One region of the Chryseobacterium sp. X308 genome, then DNA from elsewhere that is predicted to be linked to it. Evidence: riboswitches for the same ligand, from Rfam matches in the RefSeq annotation. Region 1 holds a riboswitch; each other region holds the start of a gene.
The links. A riboswitch is a leader RNA that binds a small molecule or an ion and turns the genes downstream of it on or off. The one in region 1 is predicted to bind cobalamin.
Positions count from the first base shown of each region.

Region 2: it holds a riboswitch for cobalamin, as region 1 does, so the genes downstream of both, LIV57_RS13100 (acyl-CoA thioesterase) here and LIV57_RS00750 (TonB-dependent receptor plug domain-containing protein) in region 1, are expected to answer to the same signal.
Region 3: it holds a riboswitch for cobalamin, as region 1 does, so the genes downstream of both, metE (5-methyltetrahydropteroyltriglutamate--homocysteine S-methyltransferase) here and LIV57_RS00750 (TonB-dependent receptor plug domain-containing protein) in region 1, are expected to answer to the same signal.

Region 1 covers NZ_JAJFZH010000001.1:140,493-148,754, reverse strand. Annotated here, with positions in the region: gene LIV57_RS00760 (cytochrome-c peroxidase) at 1-839, shown strand, start outside; gene LIV57_RS00755 (transporter) at 851-1,798, shown strand; cobalamin riboswitch at 1,891-2,075, shown strand; gene LIV57_RS00750 (TonB-dependent receptor plug domain-containing protein) at 2,184-4,217, shown strand; gene LIV57_RS00745 (YncE family protein) at 4,214-5,347, shown strand; gene LIV57_RS00740 (cell surface protein) at 5,361-6,554, shown strand; gene LIV57_RS00735 (DUF5074 domain-containing protein) at 6,583-8,262, shown strand, end outside.
Region 2 covers NZ_JAJFZH010000011.1:4,994-13,255, reverse strand. Annotated here, with positions in the region: gene LIV57_RS13120 (PspC domain-containing protein) at 1-285, opposite strand, end outside; gene LIV57_RS13115 (PadR family transcriptional regulator) at 297-626, opposite strand; gene LIV57_RS13110 (XAC2610-related protein) at 1,155-1,853, shown strand; gene LIV57_RS13105 (HD domain-containing protein) at 1,855-2,445, shown strand; gene LIV57_RS13100 (acyl-CoA thioesterase) at 2,503-2,886, opposite strand; cobalamin riboswitch at 3,002-3,183, opposite strand; gene LIV57_RS13095 (hypothetical protein) at 3,218-4,018, opposite strand; gene LIV57_RS13090 (ATP-binding cassette domain-containing protein) at 4,049-4,711, opposite strand; gene LIV57_RS13085 (GEVED domain-containing protein) at 5,124-6,212, shown strand; gene LIV57_RS13080 (endonuclease MutS2) at 6,281-8,262, opposite strand, start outside.
Region 3 covers NZ_JAJFZH010000002.1:137,653-145,914, forward strand. Annotated here, with positions in the region: gene LIV57_RS03675 (helix-turn-helix domain-containing protein) at 1-367, shown strand, start outside; gene metE (5-methyltetrahydropteroyltriglutamate--homocysteine S-methyltransferase) at 514-2,817, opposite strand; cobalamin riboswitch at 2,990-3,176, opposite strand; gene LIV57_RS03685 (Lrp/AsnC family transcriptional regulator) at 3,372-3,833, shown strand; gene LIV57_RS03690 (hypothetical protein) at 3,919-4,461, opposite strand; gene LIV57_RS03695 (VOC family protein) at 4,562-4,930, opposite strand; gene LIV57_RS03700 (alpha/beta fold hydrolase) at 4,983-5,843, opposite strand; gene LIV57_RS22960 (bacteriocin-like protein) at 6,114-6,257, shown strand; gene LIV57_RS03705 (bacteriocin-like protein) at 6,285-6,431, shown strand; gene gwsS (grasp-with-spasm system SPASM domain peptide maturase) at 6,549-7,691, opposite strand; gene LIV57_RS03715 (hypothetical protein) at 7,800-8,262, opposite strand, start outside.

The DNA.
Region 1 (8,262 bases):
GTAGACTTTCAAGGAATAATACCATTTCATGCGGTTTCTGTCATATCCAGGAAAATGCCTTTACCCATCATGGTCATACGGTAAGCCACGGGGTAGACGACAGAATCGGAATCAGGAATGCACCGCCCATCCAGAATATGGCTTTTTTGAAAAGATATATGTGGGACGGAGTGATTCACAATCTGAATGAGCAGCCGATCAGCCCGATTACTGACGTGAATGAAATGGACAGTTCTATACCGGAAGCTATTTCGAAAATAAAAGATGATCAGAAATATAAAAAACTATTCAGAGAAGCTTATGGAGACGAAACCATTACCGGAGAAAGAATTCTGAAAGCATTGTCGCAGTTTATGGCTTCTTTAATCTCTGCAGATTCTAAATATGACAGATTCAAACAGGGAAAAGAGCAGCTGACTTCCACAGAAGCCAAGGGAATGGCACTATTTAATCAGAAATGTGCTTCTTGCCACAGCGGCGAATTATTTACCGATGAGAGTTTCAGAAATACAGGACTCTATTACAATACAGAGTTCAAAGATGCCGGACGTTACAGGGTTACTCTTAATCAGGTTGACTGGATGAAATTCCGGGTTCCAAGTCTGAGAAATGTTGAATATACTGCGCCTTATATGCATGACGGAAGGTTTTACACTTTGGAAGCAGTACTCAATTTCTATTCAGATCAGGTGGAAGATAATCCCAATCTTGATCCCCGCCTGAAACAGAACGGTCATGTAGGAATTGCCATGAACAGTCAGGAAAAACAATCGATCATTGCATTCCTGAAAACATTATCGGATAAAAGTTTTATATCCAATCCAAAATTTGCAGAATAATTTATAGAAACATGAAGAAGATTATAGTGATAGTAAGTTTGATCCTGTTTAGTCAGTATCAGGCAAAGATCATCAGAGACAGTGCTTATATTGCTCCGGAAACTTTCAGCAGATTCAATTTTGATGATGACTGTGATGCTTGCGGCTGTGCAGCAGGAAACGGATCTTCCGGCTTTGAGTCATTGTTGAATCCACAGTTTGTCGGAATTAAGTATTTTGCGCAGCATTACAAAGCTAAAGAGAACTTGTTTGTAAAAGACCTTACCCAGGATCAGTATTTCAATACGCTGCAACTTTGGGGGAAAATTCCTCTGACTAAAAAACTGAGTGTTTATGCGAGTCTGCCATTCCATTTTCATGAAAAGAAAACCATGCAGGGAGATATCAGAATCAATGGAATAGGAGATTTAAACCTGATGGGAATTTACCAGCTGATGAGCTCTAAAGATAATTTCCATCATCTGAGCGGAGGTTTGGGCGTGAAAATTCCACTCGGGAAGTTTGATGAAAAAGGAGCATCCGGTGTCAACCCAAGCTTTCAGCTGGGAACTGGCAGCTGGGACTATCAGGCCGCTTTGAATTATAAGTTTCAGAAAAATAAAGTAGCCGTATTGGTCAATACAGACTATACGGTCAAAACAGAGAATAAGAAAAATTACCGTTTTGGAAACCAATGGAACTATGCAGCAACAGGTTTTTATCAGGTTGCTGGAAATGAAAAATCCATTTTTTCTGTAAAAACTGGAGTGCAGGGAGAAGTTTATGCTCAGAATAAACAATTTGATGAAGCATTGCCGAACACTGCAGGAAGTGCTTTGTACGGAAAATTAGGTTTTGAAGCCTCTTATAAAAAGCTGAGCCTGGGAAGTGAAGTCATGCTTCCCATGTACACGCGCCTGGCGGGAGGAGATATTGAAGCTCAATCAAGATTTAGTATTTTTCTGAATATTGGAATTTAAAAAGAAACCCTTGTTGAAATCATGTTAAAGCTCCTTCGGGAGCTTTAATTGTTTATAAATCATGATTTTAGTTGGGGATTAGGAATAATTATTTATCTTTGCCGGAATTTGGTGAGCCGTAAAAAGCTCTTAAAAGGGAATCCGGTGAAAATCCGGGACAGACCCGCTGCTGTAAGCTCCACACCAAGTTTTTGAAGAATATATCCACTGTTTTTTAATGGGAAGGATTTCAAAAATGGAGTAAGTCAGAAGACCTGCCAGACAATAATCGTTTGACGCTTTCGTGGAATAAAGCTTAGGACATCAATGATTCTGTGCAGTAACAGCTGTGCTTTGTCGTTGTATTCTTATACCCATTAGCGTCTTCATTATCCTAAATGAGCTAATGACGCCAAAACTAACTACTTCTGCAATTCATAAAGTTGTTTTCACAATATTAGTGTTAACATCTCAACTTGTGCTTTCCCAAACTAAGAAAAAAGACAGTCTTCAGGAAGAGACCATTAAAGGGATCAATCTTTATAAAAAGAATTTTAAAGAAATTATTCCTGCACAAACCCTGCAGGGAGAGCAGCTGGAAAGATTAAACAGTCATTCTGTAGCAGATGCGCTGCGGTATTTTTCGGGTGTGCAGATTAAAGATTACGGCGGATTGGGTGGTTTGAAAACCATCAATATCCGAAGTATGGGAAGCCAGCATGTAGGGGTTTTTTATGATGGAATTCAATTAGGAAATGCCCAAAACGGCCTTGTGGATCTGGGAAGGTATTCTCTGGATGATCTGGAAGAAATTTCATTATACAACGGACAGAAAAGTGAAATTTTTCAACCTGCAAAAGATTTCGGTTCTTCAGGATCTATTTATTTACAGCCTAAAACTCCTGTGTTTAAAGGAACAAGAAAAACCAATCTTGTGATAAGAGCCAAAAGTGCTTCCATAGACCTCTTCAATCCGTCATTCCGGCTGGAGCAGAAAATTTCAGACAGGGTTTCTGCCAGTTTCAGTGGCGAATTTATGCAGAGTGACGGAATTTACAGATTTAGATATGCTAAGAAATATCCTGATGGACAGCAAGCCTATGATACCATTGCCAAAAGACAGGATTCAGATATTCGGGCAAAACGTTTTGAAACTTCTTTCAACGGAACTTTAAATAACGGAAGCTGGAATATCCGTGGCTACGGTTATATTTCAAACCGCGGAATGCCGGCACCTATTGTGAATGGACGTTTCGGAGGAAGAGGAGCGAGACTTTCAGATGAAAATTATTTTGTACAGGCTAATCTGAGAAAAAAACTGTTCCCGAAATTTGAAACGCAGCTGAAAGCAAAATTTGCCTACGATTATACCCATTTTATGGATACGGTTCGTTCGCAGTCTATTATTTATACCGATAATACCTACATCCAAAGGGAACTTTATCTTTCCTCTTCCAATATTTATTCAATTACACCCAATTGGGATGTCAGCCTGAGCGGTGATTTTCAGTATAATAATCTGGATGCCAATCTGGATAATTTTTCTTATCCTACAAGATATACTACATTGGTAGCATTGGCAACAACGTATCAGTGGAACAGATTCAAAATTTTGGGAAGCCTTTTAGGAACCTTTACATTTGAAGAAGTAAGAAAAAATAAAAGACCGGGAGATGCCAGAGAGTGGACACCTGCGGTGTTTATGAGCTATCAGCCGGAAAAAATTCCGGAGCTTACTCTAAGAGCTTTCTATAAAAGAATTTTCAGACTTCCGACCTTCAATGATTTGTATTATACCAATATCGGAAATACCTATCTGAAACCGGAATTCACCAATCAATATGATGTAGGATTTACCTATCAGAAGAATTATAACAACCGTCTCTTTAAAACATTTTATGCTAAAGTAGACGGTTACTACAACAAAGTACAGGATAAAATTGTGGCAGCTCCGAACGGAAGCATGTTCCGATGGCTGATGATGAACCTTGGATTGGTTGAAATCATTGGTGCAGATGTGAATGTGCAGACAGAACTTCAATTGGGAAAAGTTACTCTTAGACCGTTGCTTTCCTACACTTATCAAAGTGCAAGAGATATGAGTGATCCTGAAGATACTTTTTACCGCAATCAGATTCCTTATACCCCATGGAATAGCGGATCGTTCAGTCTGATGGCAGATTATAAAGACTGGAGTTTCAATTACAGTGCAATGTACGTAGGAGAAAGATATGACGTGAACCAGGATAACATTCAATACAATTATGTGCAGCCCTGGTATACGCACGATTTGTCTGTTCAGAAAAAATTCAACTGGGCGAATCATCAGTTTAAAATAAGCCTTGAGATAAATAATATTTTCAATCAGTACTATGATGTGGTCCTCAATTATCCGATGCCCGGAAGAAATTTTAAACTTATTCTAAACTTTACCCTATGAGAAAACTAAACTTTTATTTTTTATTTCTGGTATTAGCTTTTCTTACCTCATGCCGTACAGATGAAATTATTGTCCGTCAGGAAGTGGTGGAAGGACTTCCTTCAGAAAACACAGCAATAAAAGGCTTTTACATGCTGAATGAAGGAAACATGGGAAGCAATAAATGTACCCTTGATTTTTTTGATTACACCAAAGGAACCTATTACCGGAATATCTACGCAGAAATCAATCCCAATGTCGTAAAAGAGTTGGGAGATGTGGGAAATGATATCAAAGTTTACGGAAGCAAACTTTATATCGTAGTCAATGTTTCCAATAAAATTGAAGTGCTGGATGCCAAAACGGCCAAACGTATTACTTCTATTCCATTACAAAACTGTCGGTACCTTGCTTTCAAAAACGGAAAAGCTTATGCCAGCAGCTATGCCGGACCTGTAGCGATTAACCCGAAAGCCCCGAAAGGGAAAGTAGTGGAAATTGATACGACTTCTCTTTCCATCCAGCGTGAGGTAGTGGTAGGATATCAGCCCGAAGAAATGGAAATTGTGGGAAATACCTTATTTGTTGCCAATTCCGGAGGATATAAGGCTCCCGATTATGATAATACAGTCTCCGTAATCGACCTGAATACTTTTACAGAACTTAAAAAAATAAATGTTGCCATCAATCTTCATCACATTAAAAAAGATAATTACGGTGATCTCTATGTAACCTCAAGAGGAGATTATTATAATGTTCCTTCCAGTCTTTATTTAATAGATGCAGCTACAGGAACAGTTAAGAAAAATTTCCATCTCTCCGTGAGTGAAATGACAATCGTGAATGATAAACTCTATTTCTACGGCAATGAATTCAACTACAATACCCACAGCTATAAAAAGACATTTGGAATCATTGATGTAAAAACAGAACAGATCATCGCCAACAGAATTTTTGACAAAGAATATGAAGATGCCATTAAAACCCCTTACGGCATTGCCGTAAACCCAATCACAGAAGATATCTACATGACAGATGCCAGAAATTATGTATCCATGGGATTTGTGTATTGCTTTGATAAAAACGGACACTTTAAATGGAAAACGGAAGGCGGAAATATCCCTGCCCACTTCGCTTTTTTATACAAATAACCAACCTTAAGACATGAACAGAAATACCTTTACTTATTTAAAAACCGGGCTTTTATCCTTTTTCCTTTTAGGAGCAATTGCCTGTAAACATGATGATGAAGACGAATTTACCTTTAACGGCCTTGATGATTCCTATACCATTGAGCGTTTAAAGGTTTTGAGTATTCCTACCAATGCATCAGGATCGGTTACTTGGAGTATCAACGATTCTATTATTTCCCAAAACTCAGAACTTGAATTTATCAGTGTGAACGCAGATGCTTATCCTCTGACTTTAAAGATCAGGAATAAAGGAAATGAGCAGGTGTTTCATTCTAAAATAATCGTTACCAAAGAAAAAACACCATATACCAGATACATTTCCAAAGTACTGGAGTTCCGCCCTGCCGTAGGACAGTTTATGAATGAAATTCCGGAATACGAACCCGGAAATACTGCCGCGAATATGCTTCAGAAAGCCAATGAATCTTTGGTGGGAGGTAATTCAACCATGATCAGTCTGGGAGGATATGGAGGATATGTAGTGTTCGGTTTTGATCATACCATTCCGAATTTAAATGGACGTGATTTTAAAATACTCGGAAATGTATTCTTTGGGAATGACGCCGCTGACCAACGTTCGGGATCCTGTGAACCGGGAATTATTATGGTGGCCTACGACAGAAATAAAAATGGAAAGCCGGATAATGATGAATGGTACGAAATTGCAGGCAGTGAATATTTTAAAAATGCTACCGTAAAAGATTATAGCATAACTTATTTTAAGCCTGACGAAAATAAAACACCTGTAGCCGGAACTGAATTCTGGCAGGCCGATGTGGAATATATTAAGTGGAGTGACAACCTTGGAAATCAGGGGTTCAAAACAAAAAATACATTTCACGTACAAAGTTACTATCCCTTATGGTTTACCGAGAGTTCTTACGGCTTTTCGGGAACAAGACTCGCCAATAATTTTTATGATCAGAACGGTGACGGATCGTATTGGGTAGGAAAATCATATGAGTTCGGATATGCAGATAATGCTCCGAATAATGATGATTCTTCCAATATTGATATTTCATGGGCGGTAGACAGAAGTGGAAAATATGTAAAACTTCCGGGTGTAGACTTTATGAAAATATATACGGGAGTTAATCAGGAAGCAGGATGGCTGGGAGAAGTTTCTACAGAAGTGGCAGGAGCTTACGATTTACATTTCAAATAATAATACAATCTATTTAAATTAATAAAAAATGAAAAAGTTTTATCTTTTTATGATGCTTTTTCTGTTTGCATGCGTATCCAATGCACAGATAAAAGTACAGGGTGTGCCCAGAAATGATATTTCAGGGATCAGTAATCTTAATACCACTGCCATCAGTTTTTCTGATATTCAGTATTGGGTAGGGTCGGGAACCAATCAGGCTGCTTTTGTAGTACAGTGGAACGACGGTAAAAATCCTGATGCGATGGTTTGGGGATTCAAATGGAACGGAAGTGCTACCGGAGAAGATATGCTGAAAGCTATTGCTAAAGCAGACCACAGATTATATACGTTGCTTTATCAGGGAACACAATTTGGATCAGCAGTCGGAGGGATTGGATTTGATCTGAACGGCCAGGGGACCAATGCCCTGATCAAAAGCGGAAATACCACTTATCCGTTATATCCGGTCAATGGTTTTGTCAATACAACAGCTTATGATTTCGACAGCTACACCATTGTAGATGCTGCGAACGATCACTGGCAGTCAGGTTGGACCGTGAACGGATATTGGGCGTACTGGGTGAAGAATCCGACGGATGCAGATTTCGGATATTCCAGTGTTGGAGCTTCCTCACGGACATTGCAAAATGGTTCCTGGGATGTATGGAATTTCAATGTAGGATTTAATGAAACACCTGTTTCTTCTACCATGACTCCGGTTTCTCCATATGTAGCTTCTACAAACTATACCAACGGATATTTTATGGTGAACGAAGAATGGTTTGGTCATACCAACGGTTCTGTAAACTTCATTGATAATAACGGCCAGATCAATTACCGTGTGTACAGTAATGCCAATAATAATCAGGCTTTCGGGGCAACGACACAGTACGGAACAATTTATGGTGATAAATTTTACTTCGTATCAAAGCAGGCTGCTGATGGGGGAGATACTCAATATACTCCGGGAGGAAGATTGGTTGTAGCCAATGCACAGACCATGCAGAAAATTGCTGGTTTTAATAACATCGGAGGCGGTGACGGAAGATCATTTGTAGGTGTTAATGAACATAAAGGATATATTGGTACTTCCACCGGTATCGTTCTTTTTAATATTGATAATTTACAGGTTGGTAATTTAATTACCGGAACAGGTGGAAACGGGCAGATCGGAAATATGATCCGTACTTCACAATATGTTTTTGCCGTAAAACAGGGAGTAGGAATTTTAGTGATTAATCCTAATACCGATACGATAGTGAGTACTATTGCAGGAGGGTTCTACTCGGTGGTTCAGGCTAAAGACGGAAGTGTATGGGGAATTCAGGATCAGAAGCTGATCAGCATTAATCCTACCACTTTTGCAACACAGATCTACAATATCCCAACTACAAAGTATATCGGAGACTGGGGAGCGTGGAATGCCGGAAGATTCACAGCAAGTAACAAAGAAAATGCTTTATACTGGATCAATTCAATAAGCAGCTGGAGCTCAGGAACACAGATTGTGAGATTTGATGTTACAACGAAAACATTTAACGAAAACTTTGCTGCAATTCCAGGACAAACAGGTCAGTTTAAACAAATTCCATACGGAGCGGCTCTTCGTGTAAACCCTGTTACCGGAGAGTTGGTTCTGAATACCACAGAAAGCGGATATGGAGCACACTATCAGAAAAACTGGATTCATACCTATGATATGACCGGAGCCCTTATCAATACAAAA
Region 2 (8,262 bases), on a different contig from region 1:
TGTTTTTTCAGAATAATACGCTTCTTCCTGCTCTTCGATTTTTTCAGGGCTTCCGATCTGTGCGATTACCCTTTCTACATCGGTATCGTTGATCACTTCACGTTTTCCTAAAGAATCTTTGAAAATTTCCACCATTCTTATTTCTATGTCATGCATTACTTCATCAGCCTCAGAAGCATCCAGAGAGCTTCTCAGTGCGTTCAGGTAATCGCTGAGCTTTATATATGCGTGTTCTTCTATGGTAAAAGAAAAACCTGCGAGTCCTATTGAGAGTGTCTTGTTCATAGCTTTGTTTTTTAATTTTGTTGGGTGATTTGGTTTACTGAGGCTGTCAGTTCATTCCATGTATTGAGAAGTTCATCCAGGAAAAGTTTTCCTTTTTCTGTGATCTGATAATATTTTCTGGGTGGTCCTCCGGTAGATTCTTCCCATCTGTAAGAGAGAAATTCTCCGTTTTTAAGTCTTGTAAGAAGAGGGTAGAGGGTCCCTTCCACTACATCCAGTTTTCCTTTTTTCAGTTCATCAATAAGATCAGAAACATACATTTCGCGGTTATTGATGAGACTTAGAATACAGAATTCCAGAATTCCTTTTCGCATTTGCGCTTTGGTATTTTCGGTATTCATCTTTGATAAGTTTTGTTAATTAGTTATATTTTTAGAAAAATGCCCCTAGCTAGCTGAGCCTATTCCAATTTTACATTACAAAGATATGTAAATAAAATGGTATTATGCAATACAAAGTAGTGAAACTTTTAAAATAAATAATTTAAAATACTGATAATCAGATGAATAATTTTTATCATGATTTTTAAGTAAAATGAATTTTGGTTGAAAATGGCTGAAAAGTTTAAATTTTTTTAATGAGATTGAGAGAAATGAAGAGAAAAAAATGAACTTTTATTAATTATTACTCATTACCCATTACTGATTACTCATATCATAGCCCCGATAGCAGCGGTTACCCCACAGCAGCCACGGCTTTAGGCAGGCGCGAGGAGTATGAGCGGATAGCGGGAGAAAGCTTCTTATCTGTGAATACTGTTTTATGGAAAGGGAAATTCTGGCAGATAATGAGAACGTGGATTTTGAGATCGGTATTATGATTCGTATTTTTGTTAGAAATAAAAAAACATCCAAATCATTCCTATTACCATGAATATTTTAAATAAGTACAGGCACTTATCAGTATTTCTTTTGGGACCGCTCTGTTTCGGGCAGTATCAGTTTGAAATTAAAAATGTATCAAAGAACTATGATGCAGTCATTCAGACAGAAAACTGTTACGATGACCGATGTGGAGGAAAAGGAACGGTGGAACTGTTTGACCATAAAAACAGCAAAGTACAGACTTTTGTTTCTGATGATCTTGTTGTATATGCGGAACAAGGCCAAAAACTGGTTCGCGGGAAATTGATTCCGCTTTCAAAGGATCAGCGTAGTGTAATTGTAGATGATTTTAATTTTGACGGCACCGAAGATGTAGCGATAAGAAACGGAAATATGGGAAATTACAGTTCGGCTTCTTATGATGTTTATGTATTCAATACTACAAGAATGGCATTTGTAAAAAGTGAAGAACTTACAGATCTGGGCTCAAACGGTTTTGATTTTTTTGAAACAGACGCCAAACGAAAGCGTCTTATTTCCTACGGTAAGTCCGGTTGTTGCAGGATTTTTACAACAGAATATGCCGTTATTCCGAACAAAGGGCTGGAGAGAGTGCTGGAAAAAGAGGAGGATATGACCAATGAGGATCAGGTAAAGGTCATAACGAAAGAAAAGATCAATAATAAATGGATTACCAGAACAAAGGTATATCCGTCAGATCAATATAACAGAAATAAAAAGTAAGATGAAAATTCAGAAAGAGATAGATTTTATTCTGGCAGTAGATGCGCTTAAAAATGTACAACGAAGAAATTATAATGCAGACGATTCCCGAAGAGAGAATACGGCTGAACATTCCTGGCAGATCATTATTCTTGCCCAGATCCTTTATCCATATGCTAAAAACCGAGCTGATATTGATTTGCTAAGAGTGATAAGAATGCTTTCCATTCATGATCTTGTGGAAATAGAAGCCGGAGACACTTTTATTTTTGATGAAAAAGCTATGGTCGGAAAGTTTGAAAGAGAGAAAGCTTCAGCCCAAAAGATCTTTGGAATTCTGGATGAGCCTTTACGTACAGAATTTTTTAACCTGTGGCTGGAGTTTGAGGAAGAGAAAACACCGGATGCTATTTTTGCCTGTGGAATCGATAGAATTATGCCGTTTATTTTAAATTCCCATACTACAGGAAAGAGCTGGACAGAAGCCGGAGTGACGGAAAGACAGATCCGGAATATGCTTGAAAATGCAATCAGCAGAGCATCAGACGAAATGGGAGAGGCTTTTGAACTTTTATTGAACAGAAGTCTGGAAACAGAAAAGGTATTGAAATAATGTCAATGAAAATATTTAAAGCTTCGGGCGGCCAAAGGCCGCCCGAAGCTTTATAATTTATAGTATCTGGATTGGTTTCTTGAATTCGTCGATGGCTACAAAAGTAAAATCACCTACAATAGCTTTTTCTCTTTCATAGGAGTACATCTGTTCAGTGTAAATTTCAACATTAACCTTCATACTGGTTTTTCCCACGTAGGAAACTTTCCCGATCAGTTCCACAATAGTTCCGGCAGGAATAGGTTTTTTGAAATCGATCTTATCACTGCTCACGGTTACCACTCTTTTTCTGGCAAAACGGGTTGCGGTGATAAAAGCTACTTCGTCCATCAGCTGCATGGCAGTACCTCCAAAAAGGGTATCGTAATGATTGGTTGTGTTTGGGAAAACCGCTTTAAAGATTCTGGTTTCGGATGCTTCAATTCTTTCTTCTGTAGTCATATATCATTATTAATTAAAGCGAAATGAAAGGATACTAAAACAACAGAATAATGACAGGAACTTATAGAATTCCTGAAACAATCCATCAGATCAATACAACTTCAAATCGCGAAAGTTACATGTTTAAGAAAAAGGCAGGTCTCCTGACTTGTAACATCATTTATCTCCTTCCCATGCCTCGCACAGTGGATCTTTGATAAAGACTTCAGTTACTTTACAGTTGCGCGACAGTCCGTGATTTTCACACGGTTCCCTTTTAATCTGCAGTGATGCAGAACCAATTTCTGTGATGAATAAGCGTAAAAACTTTTCGAATGCAAAAATAATGAATTTATTCCGGATTATGATAAATAATCTGACTGATTACTCTTCCCTTCTTAATTGTCCAGAGTGTTGTATATCTGTTTTCCCCTGAACCATTGATCATATAAAGGAAAATATTATCATTGTCGAGAGAAGTTACCCCGATGTTCTCAAAATCCATGGTAGGCTGGAACATGTTTTTGATGGCTTCCCTTACAAAAACAGAGCCTCTTCCGGGCTGCTGCACTCTGATGGATTTGATTTCGGTCATTCCTTCAGGAAGGTCATTACCAATTCCCCATGGTTTTACTTTATCAATCGTAAGAATTTTTCCATCTGCATCTTTTTCCTTTTTACGGTAACCTGCATTGGAAGGGTAAATATCAATCACTACTTTGCTTCTTTGGGCAGTAGGGATTTTAGGATCGGAATTGTCGGTAAAAATCAAAGATCTTCCGTTTTTAGATTTGGATGGAGTATAGGCGGGAAGCTGGTCCACATAGGCAATACGTCCTTTATTCACCATTCCTTCTTTATCCAGAGTTTCATAACGCACAAAAGGTTTGTCGTCATCCTGTTTTTCGGGATATTTGATCCAGATCCATTCCGTTTCTCCCGGAGCCGGCTTTACATAAACAAATACATCACCTTTGCGCATACGGATCTTATCTACAATTTTTCGGTAGTCGTCTTTATGTACGCGTACGTTGGCATATCCTTCCTCAGCTTTTACCACTCCAAAAGGAACTTTAGTCTGTCCTTTTACAAAGACAACAGATAAGATACTGAAAGCAGATAAATAGAATGCTTTGTTTATGAAAGTCATCATGAAATTTTTTTGATCCCTCAAATATATAAATTAAATGCTTTTCGGAAGATAATTATACCGTTGCAGTTCTTTTAAATCTTGTATTTGTTTCAGATAGCCTTCACGCAGAAGAAATATTTGGTGTGAAATATCAAGAACTTCCTGATAATTATGATCAGAAATAATGAATCCCTTATACGCAGACTGTTCAATGATTGCAGCTTTCAATGCTGCAGAAATTTTCGGAGAAAGGCTATGGAAAGGTTCGTCCAGTAAAACAAAATCAGCTTCAGAATAAATTGTCATTAAAGCTTCAATGACTCTCTGTTCACCTCGGGAAAGATTTTTAGGTTTTTCTGACAAAAAAGGACGGATCAGATCTGAAGTCAATAATAGATCTGTATTTTTCTTATTGCAAAAAAGAGGAATTAAGGTTTTAATGGTATTGTACTTCGGTAAGAAAATATCCTGTGGCAGGTAAGCAATTCTGTTTTTTCTATCGGAAATGCTTTTCAGAACTTTGTCATTGTATCTTATAAACTGGGTATCACTACTGACAGTTCCAAAAATAATTTTTAATAATGTTGATTTTCCGGCACCATTTCTGCCCAGAATTCCAATAATCTTTCCGGTTTCACATCCTAAATAAATATCCCGCAGGATATTATTATCTTTAAAAGACTTGGTTATGCTGTCAATATGAAGCTTACTCATAAAATTCCTGTTATTATTTTGATAATCACACAGACAGATACTGTGAATCCCCAAAGGAAACTTCTGGAAAACCCTAAATTGGCATAAAAGTAATATTCGTTTTTAAACCTGAGTTCATATATAAAATAATGAAGGACAGGAGATATTAAAAGAAAACTCAATCCAAAGTTCTCAATATTGAAAGAGGATAAACAAGAAGCTAATAAAGAAAATATCAAGGTGGGAATTATTATTTTTTTATAAAAAATCCAGAGAGTAGAAATACTTTTGAACATATATTAAAGCATAGAGTTTCTGTGTGTTTTACACTTTATTGTCAAAAATATTAAAAAATACAATGCTATATGGAGAAAGTATGAGCTATATTCGAAAAAACACCCTATTTTTCAAGAAAATTTTAAAACTAATAAACATGACCAAAAAACTACTTTTTGTATTCTCTTTTATGTTGGGAATATCCAGCTTTCAGGCAACTCACAAAATAGATGAAGAATCCCAATCTTTATTGTATTGTGATACCAATGCTCCAACAGGGCTTCAGATGTCGAATATAACGCTTACAACGGGAACAGTTACCTGGACTGCAGATCCCAATACACCCAATAACAGGATCAGATACAGAATACCGGGAACTACTACATGGATGGCAGCTGATGTTGCCTCAGGACAAAATTCTTTCACAATTACAGGTTTGCAACCTTGTACAACGTATGAAGTACAGGTTGTGAAAGTGTGTACGACACAGGGATTATGGTCTAATCCTATATTTTTTACGACTACCATTAATTATTGTGCAAGTGCTTCTACAGATACCACGATGATGCATATTTCCAATGTGACTGTAAATTCTACAGGAGTTAACACACCAATGGTAAGTGACTCCGGACCTTCCAATTATACTGATTACAGAAGTGATCTGAGTCGTAGAGTTAAGTTTTTTATAGGAAGTACAGGAAATAAGCTTTCAGTAACCAATACGTGGATGGGGACACCCGGGACAACAACAGTAACGGCGTGGATTGATCTTAATGCCAACGGAATTTTTGAATCCAACGAAAGAGTGATGGTGGCCAATAATGTTACTCAGGCTGCTCCGGCTGTATCTGTGTTTACGATTCCAAGTCTGGCAGCAGTGACACTATGTGGCGTTACCATGAGGGTTATTTCCAGTCAAACAATACCTTTAGATGCCTGCAGTACATTTACCTATGGGGAAGTTGAAGATTATGGAGTAGATTTAATCAATCTCACCCTTGGATTGGAAGAATCAGGAAGGTCTGTAAAAACTGAAATTTATCCTAATCCCACATCTGATATTTTAAATATCTCCGGAATTTCAGAAGCTGCCGATTATGAAATTTATAATATAGCAGGACAGAAAATTGACGAAGGAAAAGTTTCAAATCACCATGTAAACCTTAACCATTTATCAAAAGGAGTTTATTTTATCCAGCTGAAAGATAAAGAAAAGGTAACCCGATTAAAATTCATTAAGAAGTAAAAATAAAAAAGAGAGAGTACCTTTGGGTGCTCTCTCTTTGTATTTGCGCTAATTTAATTTCTTATTTATTAAATTCTTTCAAGTTCATCTGCATCAATGGTTGTCTTGAAAGTTCCGTAATTGACAATCACTTTGTTTCTGGAAATTTTCTCAATGGTTCCTACACTGGTACTTCCTGTAATACGGACACGTTGTCCGATTTTCATCCATACGGCACGATCGGTTTTACGCTTTTCCTCAAGTTTTTCATTGGTTTCAGCAATTTTTTCAATCACTTCTTCTTTTTTCAGCTGTTGAGTGATTTTTCTCTTAACAACCTGAAGGCGCTTGGATTCATCCTTGTCTGTCCCCAGTTTTCGGAATTTTTCCTGTTCAAGAAGCTTTACAAAATCTTTTACCACATCCTTTCTGGATTTTCCTTTGGTATAGCTGTCGATGAATGCTTCAATCTTATTTCCGAACTGAAGTTTGCGGTGTTCCTCTTCATACAGTTTCTGGAAATTGAAAAGTTTCTGCTGAAGCTGGTCATTCAGTTTCTGAAGGTTATCACGTTTATCTTCTACGGATTCTTTTCTTTCGGCAAGATCGGATTTCAGTTTCTCAACCTCAAATTTTTCCTGCTGCAGTTTTACAATCGTCTTATCAAGATTCACAATATCATGCTCTACCTTTTTCTTGGCCGAATGGATGATAAATCTTGGAATTTTATTCTTTTCTGCAACTTCAAAAGTAAATGAACTTCCTGCCTGCCCCACTTCAAGCTTATACATCGGCTCCAGTGTTTCTTCATTGAAAAGCATGGCTGCATTCTGGGCGTTGGGAAGCTGTTCTATCACCAGTTTAATATTGGTATAGTGCGTTGTGATAATGGCAAAACTCTTTTTATCATAGAAAAACTCCATGAAACTTTCTGCCAGCGCACCTCCAAGCTCCGGATCAGAACCTGTACCGAACTCATCAATAAGCAATAGCGTATTGGCGTCTGCTTCACGGATGATTCCTGACATTTTCTTCAACCTCGATGAATAGGTTGATAAGTGGTTTTCAATAGATTGGTTATCACCAATATCCGTCATAATTTTCTCAAAGAAAAACATTTCAGATTTTGGATGAACCGGAACCAGAATACCACTCTGAATCATCAGCTGTAATAATCCTACCGTTTTCAGGGTAATTGACTTTCCACCGGCATTCGGACCGGAAATACAGATGATCCTGTTATGTTCTGTTAAGGTAAGTGTCTGAGGGTGAATGGTTTTGTTCTCGACTTTGTTTCTTAACCATAAAAGAGGATGATAAGCATCTTTTAATCTCAACGTTTTATGATGATTGATTTTTGGAAGAACTCCGTTAATCAGTTCACCAAATTTCGCTTTAGCTCTCGTAAGATCAAGGTCAAAAATATACACCTGATATCTCCACAGCTGAGGCTGAAATTCTGCCAGTTCTGCTGTAAGCTTACGGAGAACTTTATCAATTTCTTTTTTCTCTTCCTCTTCATTCTCACGAAGTTTGAAATAGTGCTTTACAACACTGTCCGGCTGAATATATGTGATGGAACCTGTTTTGGAAATTCCTAATGTTCTTCCGGCAACCCTTTTTTTGAATCCTGACTTTACTGCCAGAACCCTCTGGTCGTCAATAATCGTTTCCCGGATATCATCCAGAAAGTCACTCTGTCCGTACGTGGTAAGAGCGCGGTTGAAATTTTCCTGGATTGCTTTTTTAGCAAGCTGAATTTCGGTTCTTATCCCTTTCAGAGCTGGGGAAGCTTCGTTTTTTACTTCACCAAAACGGTTAAAAACCTTATCCACCTTCTCAATGATCTCTTTTCTGAATTCCAGTACAGAAACTTCTTCCAATAAAGTAGGAAACGTTTCCGGCATGGTTGGGAAGAATTTCTGAAGTCTTCCGATCTGTTCCGTGATGGTTTTTATTTTGATGAAAGCAGCATTTTCCAGACGGTAGTTCTCGATCAGCATCAATTTCAGCTCACTTTCAATATCTTCATACTCATCAAACGGAATCGCATTTGAACTTTCAAAACTCG
Region 3 (8,262 bases), on a different contig from region 1:
CCTCTTACTGTTGAATTACGATCCCGGTCTTAAGGATATTTTGTTTGATTTTTCCGAGCCTTATAAAATAGATATTGAAGCTTTTATGAATAAAAACTTTCACTTCAATGTCAATGTAGAACGTTTTGCTTATTTAACGGGGAGAAGTCTGTCTGCATTTAAAAGGGATTTTCAAAAGATATTCGGAATTCCGCCAAGACAATGGCTTCAGCTTCGAAGATTAAAGGAAGCCCATTTTCTGCTAAGCCAAAAAGGAAAGTCCGTTTCTGATATTTATTTAGATCTTGGATTTGAAAATTTATCCCATTTCTCATTTGCCTTTAAAAAACAATTCGGCTATCCGCCAAGTGCTTTACAGGCAAAATAACTTAGATTTTGAACCATTAAGATCCTATCAGAACGATTTTCAACTACTTTATTCTTCAAAAATTTTAATAGTTTAAAAATAACAGATCGTGCCATGAAAATCATAACACGATCTGAATTATTGAATCTAATTATTGTAAAAGTTTTCTAAAGTGCATATTCTACTGAAGCTTCTTTGGCAGCAGCCACCATTGCAATTAAAGCTTTTTCGGTTTCTTCCCAGTGTCTTGTCTTCAGTCCGCAATCAGGATTTACCCAAAGCTGATTAGCAGGAATGACATTCTGAGCCTTTCTCAGCAGTTCAGTCATTTCTTCTTTCGATGGTACTCTTGGAGAATGGATATCATATACTCCCGGACCAATTTCATTTGGATATTTGAAATCTGCAAAAGCATTCAGCAGCTCCATCTGAGAACGGGAACATTCTATCGTAATCACATCGGCATCCATATCGGCAATATTTTCAATAATATCATTGAATTCGGAATAGCACATATGTGTATGGATCTGGGTAGCATCTTCTACTCCGCTTGCTGAAATTCTGAAAGCTTCTACGGCCCATTTCAAATAGTTCTGCCAATCTGCTTTTCTTAATGGAAGACCTTCTCTGATGGCAGGCTCATCAATCTGAATAATTCTGATTCCTGCTTTTTCCAGGTCCACAACCTCGTCACGAATAGCTAAGGCAATCTGCTTACACGTTTCTGAACGAGGCTGATCATCACGTACAAAAGACCACTGTAAAATGGTAACCGGACCTGTTAACATTCCTTTTACCCATTTTTCAGTCTGAGATTGGGCATATTGAGACCAGTACACCGTCATCGGTGTTGGACGGGAAACATCACCGAAGATCACAGGAGGTTTCACACAACGGCTTCCGTAGCTTTGTACCCAACCGTTTTTAGTGAATACAAATCCTTCCAGCTGTTCTCCGAAATATTCCACCATGTCATTTCGCTCAAATTCTCCGTGAACCAATACATCAATTCCGATGTCTTCCTGCCAGCGGATTGTTCTTTGCGTTTCCTCTTTCAGTAAGGTATCATATTGTTCTGCTGTCAGTTCTCCTTTTTTAAATTTTGCTCTCCAGCTTCTCACTTCTGCGGTTTGCGGGAATGATCCGATCGTAGTGGTTGGGAACAAAGGAAGCTGCAATACTTCCTGTTGCTCTTTTTTACGGATTTTGAAGGTGTTTATTCTCTGAGCATCTTTTTCAGTAACAGCACTGGCTCTTTGTTTTACCTGATCATTATGGATAAGAGAAGAAGTTCTTCTACTCTCAATTGCTTTTTTATTTTCTTCAAATGCTTCAAAAATCTGTTCATTTTCCGTTCCGGAAGCCAGTTCTTTAAGCGTTACAACTTCTGCCACTTTTTGTTTGGCAAAAGCCAGCCAGTTTTTAATTTCCGGGTTAAGACTGGTTTCAAAATCCAGGTCACAAGGTGAATGAAGCAATGAACATGATGGTGCAATGAAAATCCTTTCAGATCCTAATTTTTCAACAGCTTTACTAATAAAAGACAGCGACTTTTCGTAATCATTTTTCCAGATATTTCTACCGTCAACCAGTCCTAACGAAAGGCTTACACCTTCAGGAATGCTATTCAGAATACCATCCAGCTGTTCAGGATTTCTAACCAGATCAACATGCAATGTATTGACAGGAAGTGAAACGGCAAGTGAAGTATTGTCTTTTAACCCGTCAAAATAGGAAGCCACAATAAATTTCAGTTTCGGGAAACGTTTTCTGATTTCGGCATACACATAACGGTAAGTTTCTTTGGCTTTCTCTGTTAAATCCAATGCCAGGAAAGGTTCATCAAACTGAATCCATTCTGCACCCTGTTCCTGAAGTTTGGCTAAAATCTCTATATAAACAGGAAGAAGACTTCCGGCCAGATCCAGTTTATCAAATCCTTCTTCTTTTTCTTTTCCTAATAACAGATAAGAAACCAGCCCGATAATCACCGGTTTCGCATTGATTCCAGCTTGTTTTGCTCCTGCAAATTCATTGAAAATCTTATCTGAACTGAGCTTAAACTGTTGATTTTTATAAAATTCCGGAACGATGTAGTGATAGTTGGTATCGAACCACTTGGTCATTTCCATGGCAGTGATATCCAATCCGTCTTTCTGATAGCCTCTTGCCATGGCAAAATAAAGGTCCAATTCAGTATTGTTTTTTTTAAGCACCACTTCATGGTACCGTGTTGGAATGGCACCTACGACAAGACTCATATCCAATACCTGATCATAATATGAAAAATCATTACATGGGATAAGATCTATTCCTGCTTCTTTCTGGATATTCCAGTTTTGACTGCAGAGAGTTCTTCCGGTGTTCAGAAGTTCTTCCAAAAGGATTTTACCTGACCAGTACTGCTCGCAGGCTTTTTTGAGTTCTCTTTTGCTACCAATACGCGGATAGCCAAGAATGTGAGTTTGCATTTTTTTAAACTTTTTAATTAAACTTATTGGGAAGTCCTTTAAAATGCTTCGTTATGTTTTGCGGAAAAAGTTTCAGGAAAATAGTGACATAGCAGACAGTGTATTTCCCTTCAGAAGAAAATACAAAATTTGATATACCATCTGTATGACCCAAAGCTTCAGCCCGCGAAAGCATTGTCAATTCAGTAAAGGCAGGTCTCCTGACTTGTAACAGTTTCTGTCATCCTTCCCGCTTTTGGCAGTGGATCTGCAAGGACAGAAACTTTTGGTGGGTTACTTACAGTTGCGCGACAGCTCGTGATTTGCACACGATTCCCTATTAATCTACGTTAAGTAAAACCTTTCCTGTTTGATGAAGTATCTGTAAAGAACTGTACTTTTACCTTTAACAAAGGTTGTCAGTAAAAGTTTTTAATTTTGTGTAAAATTAGTAATACAGAATAAAACCACAATTGAAAACAAATAATTAAGCAAATTAAACTTCATAAAGTAAAAATAAAAGCATATAATTCTTTATATTTGACTGTTTTAATCATTTAAAAGAATAATATTCTGTGGAACAACTCGATGATAAGGATGTACAGCTGCTCAGGCTGCTTCAGAACAACGCCAAACTCACCGTTAAAGAACTTGCTAAAGAAGTGAACCTTTCTACTTCACCGGTTTTTGAAAGGGTAAAAAGGCTTGAACAGGAAGGTTTTGTTAAAAGATATGCAGCAGTTCTTGATGCTGAAAAACTGAACCGCGGATTTACGGTGTTCTGCCAGATCAAACTTAAAATTCACGACCGGTCCGTGGGGTATGATTTTGTAAAAGAAATTTTAGAAATTGAAGAAGTTGCCGAATGCTATAATATTTCCGGAGATTTTGATTTCCTTCTGAAAGTTCAGGTTCGGGATATGAAGCATTATCAGGATTTTGTATTTAACAAGCTGGGATCCGTAGATTCTATCGGCAGCACGCACAGTACGTTTGTGATGGCTGAGGTAAAAAATAACCATGGACTGACGATATAGATTTTCTTTTAAAGTTAACGCCGTCTGAGGATAAAAAAATCCGTCAATAATGACGGATACTATAATTATATAATTTTTTCAGTACTCAATTGGCTGCGGGATCCATTAGTTCTGTTGTTAAACCTATTGATTTTAACAGGTTCTTACTGTCGAAAAGCAATGTTGTATAATGTTTCCCTTTTTTAAAAACCAGTTTTGAACCTCCAGGAAATTCACTGTCTGCTCCCGATTTTTGTATTTTGGCATTGTACTTACCGAACTTCGTTTTACTGTCCTGTAATGTACTTTTATTCAGAACAAGACCAAAAGGAAGTCCTTCCACGATGACAGGTTTATTGTCTGAAGTCACAAAAAACATCTCATTGATACTATTGTCTTTTCCCAGGCTGCAATAAAGCTCCAATCCTGTTTTCATGGGCCATTTTGCATATTTTTCTTCGTTGGCATCTTCATAAAAACCAGTTTTTACGTTCAATGCTTTTGAAATTTTATCCGGAGTCTGTGGGAATATGAATTCTGAGTTTTTGTCCAGTAAAGAACCTAACGCGGCTGTTTTCTGTGAAAATGCAGTTGCACTTAATACCAGAAAAAAGATGGTGACAATGAAATGAAATGGTCTCGTCTGCATAAAAATATTTTAAATTGTAATGATTTGATGGCTAAAGGTATTAAAATTTTGGTTAAAGCCCCCTTTTAAGCAATTTTTTACATTGTATTTCTGTTTTTGGCTATTTTCTTTCCTGTAAATTGAACACGATACCGGCAGGATCGGTAATCCAGTGCATATTTTCAGGAAGCTCTTCTATTTCGTCACAGGTTTCCACACCGTTTGACAGCAGATATTGTGTAGCAGCTTCTACATCGGGAACGGTAAGCTGCAGCCATGTTTCAGAATGGGTATAGTTATCAACACAATCCAGCCAAATAATATTATTCCCGAATTTTACTTCGTGAGTCCTGGAAACAGTAGGATTATTAATGGACCTTTCCTCCACTTCTAATTTTAGAATTTCTCTGTAGAAGGCAACTGTTTTTTCATATTTATTTTTGGGAATTTTGATAGCGATATTAATTCCTGCCTCAAATTTTGTATTCATAGTATAGATTTTGAACTTTATAAACAGATTTCAATTCTTTGATGGCATTCTATTATTTCAAAAAACCATTAAGATAATTCAGAATCATTGCCGTCTGCATCATCAGGCTCACATGAGTTTGTCCCGGAGCGATAGCCAGCTGGGATTTTGGTAATTCGCCCATATCTGCAAAAACATCACCTCCCAATAATTTATAGGTTTTTGAAAGTTCTGTTTTATCCAATCCGTCATTATCACCAGCTATGATTAAGACAGGCACAGGAATTTTAGAGATATTATCATCACCCAGGTCAAAAGGCTGCCCGGCAGAAGCCATCATCTGCTCCAGAAATGGTTTCCATTTTGTTTTATCAGGTGCTACAGCATTATAGGCAGTATGCATAGGGCTGTTTGTAAAGAGTTCAGGTTTCATTCCTTCAAGAGCTTTATTTACTTCGGGCAGCCACCCGTTAGTTTTATAGGTTGATGAAATGATAACCAGTTTGTTCAGTCTTTCCGGACTTTGAATAGCCAGCTTATAGGCCACTTCACCTCCAAAGCTGTAGCCTGCCACATCTGCTTTGTCAATTTTCAGATAGTCCATTACCTTTGTAACATCACTGGCTAAAATAGCATGTGATAATTTCCTTTCTGAAAAAGGCGTGTGTCCGTGTCCCTGTAATTCGATGGCTATTACTTTTCTGTTTTTGGACAATTCCGGGATCAATTCACCCCAGTTCAAATCAATCGTCATGAAAGCGCCATGTAACAGCACAACAGGCTTTCCTTTACCATAAACTTCATAGTACACTTTGATTCCGTTGGCAGGCGCATAACCGCTTTCAGAAGGTTTTATTTTTTGTCCATATACCGGAGAGGTGGCAAGGATAATAATAAAGAGCAATACTGCAGAGAATTTGAATAAACTTTTCATAATATTATCAGATTTGGTGGATTAATTTTAAGTCAAAGGTACCAACCCGATCGGAAAACGGACTTGTCACAGGACAAGATTTTATGGAAATGGGAGGAATAGTTTAAGGATTGGTTTAAACTTATCCCCAAAAAACATTTTACTTCATTACATAAAATAAACTTCAATCATTCTACGATTAAGCAACTAAAAAATAAAAACTTTACAATAATTCTACCATAGTTGATAAAATTTTATTAATTTCGAATTGAACTAAACGTACAATTTATTATGAAAAATTTAAAGAAAATCGAAAGAAAAGAATTGAAAACAATTAAGGGAGGAATTGACTGCAGAGGCGGTCAGCTATGCTTAATCGATGGTAAGTGGCAGTGCATGCCTTACGACGGATGTGGTGGTGGAAACCAGCCTTAGTTTTAGGTTTAATGCAATTACTTGACTATGAAAAATTTAAAAAAAATTTCAAGAGACCAGTTGAGGAATATTAATGGCGGAGCGACAAGCTGCTCTGAAGCATGCTGCCCACCTCCGGGAATCAAAAGATGTCCATGGGTGATCTGTGTTGCGCCATGTGATATTTTAAGTTAAAAGACTGTATTCTCAAAAATAAGCCCTGTAATTCATATGAGTTGCAGGGTTTTTATTTATCAGCAATAGCATTTAATATTGTTGAATGTTTAATTTGCAGAACAATAATGGTAATTTTTATTTTTTGAGAAAAACCTGCATTCCGTAAGACTCAATTGCTTTTTGTTTCAGAGGGTTTGTACTCCATTCTTCCCATTCACCAGTATAAGGATTGTAGCCACATTTTAAGGGTTTGGAAGTATCAAGTCCTTCTTTGTTAAAACTTGTTTGTTCGGTGTAAGCTCTGCAATCAGTGCAAATGTACCGAAATTCACAATCTTTGCAGACTTCAATGTTATCTTTGGTTAAGTTCCAATATTTTTTAAATTCAGGATGATTTAAAGAATTTTCTAATGTTGTATCCTTAATGTTTCCAAAACTTTGAGGCATGGAGGGGCAATTTTTAATGTTCCCATTTACATCAATTGATATTTTTTTGTTAAGACAGCTGTTGTACTGTTTGGCTTCAAGATAAAAGTTACGATTAAAATTAATATTTTTTAAATCAACCAATCCACAACTTAGAGGGATATTAATTCTATTTTTAATGATACTTAGTTGAACATGTTCTAAAGTTTGAGAACCCTGTTCATTGGATGAATGCAATATAAAATGGAGGAATTTATTAGAAATGCTATACTGATTCTCTTTGATAAATGTAACCAATTGTAAGTCATAATTTGCAACAAGTGAAAGTTCATTAATACTTGAATCATTAAGCAAGCTTAATTTTCTAATTACTTTTATTATATCGTTTAATTCCAGTTCTGAAAATCTGATTTGTAGATATTTAATTCTCAAATCACAAATTTGTTGTAACAGCACATCATCTAGGACATCTGAACTGTTGATATCCAAAATTAAATAATCAACAAAAGTAGGAGTTTCTTTAAATTCTGATGTATTCTGAAAAGTTGATAATTCTTTCTTAGTATTCAGAATAACTCCTAACTTATTGTCTATAATAAAATTAATATACTCCTCTAAAACTTCCAAGCTGTCGTTATCCAATTGTTTTTTTAATATAAAGTAGTTTTGATGTTCATTTGATAGTAAATCAAAAAATGCAATAGGGATGAATTGCAAAAACCCGGTACTTGCATCAAAAATAATAGCATTTTTAGCTCCTCTGACAATTTTAACCGAGTCAAATAACTTTAAAAACATACTAATACAAAAGGGAATAATGTTTTTGTGAACGGAAAATCTTTGTTTTTCCACTTTTTTTATCTTTATTTTCAGAATATTTAACCTTAGATACACTGTTACTTCTCTTCCATTTTTGTAGAGAAAATTCGATTCCTTTTAGTTGTAATTCTTTTTTTCCCTTCATAATAAATCTGCAATATGCTTTTCTATTTGATAGTTTCCATAGTAACTGACTTGGTGAAATTGTCCTAATGGATTAACTTCCAAAAAATAATAGTCATCATGAGACTTCAGCAAATCCACCGTTCCACATTTTAAGTTCAGTTTCTTTGCTAATTTTAAAATTTTCCTTTTCAATTCTGATGGAAGCTCAAGAGGAAGATATCTTTTGTCCTTCTCTCTTATGTTTCTAATATCGACATTATTTGAAAAATCAAATGTAGCAATTGCCCAAATCTGCTTTTCAAAAAAAAATACCCTTATTTCATAAACACAATCAATCTTTCTTTGGATCAATGAAGGTATAATATTTTCTTTTTTATCATGAATATTATTTAGGTCTACTTCATGTGTATAATTCAGATACAAGTCATTTTCAACGATAATAGGTTTCATTTCAGAAACTGCCTTTGTAATATAAACG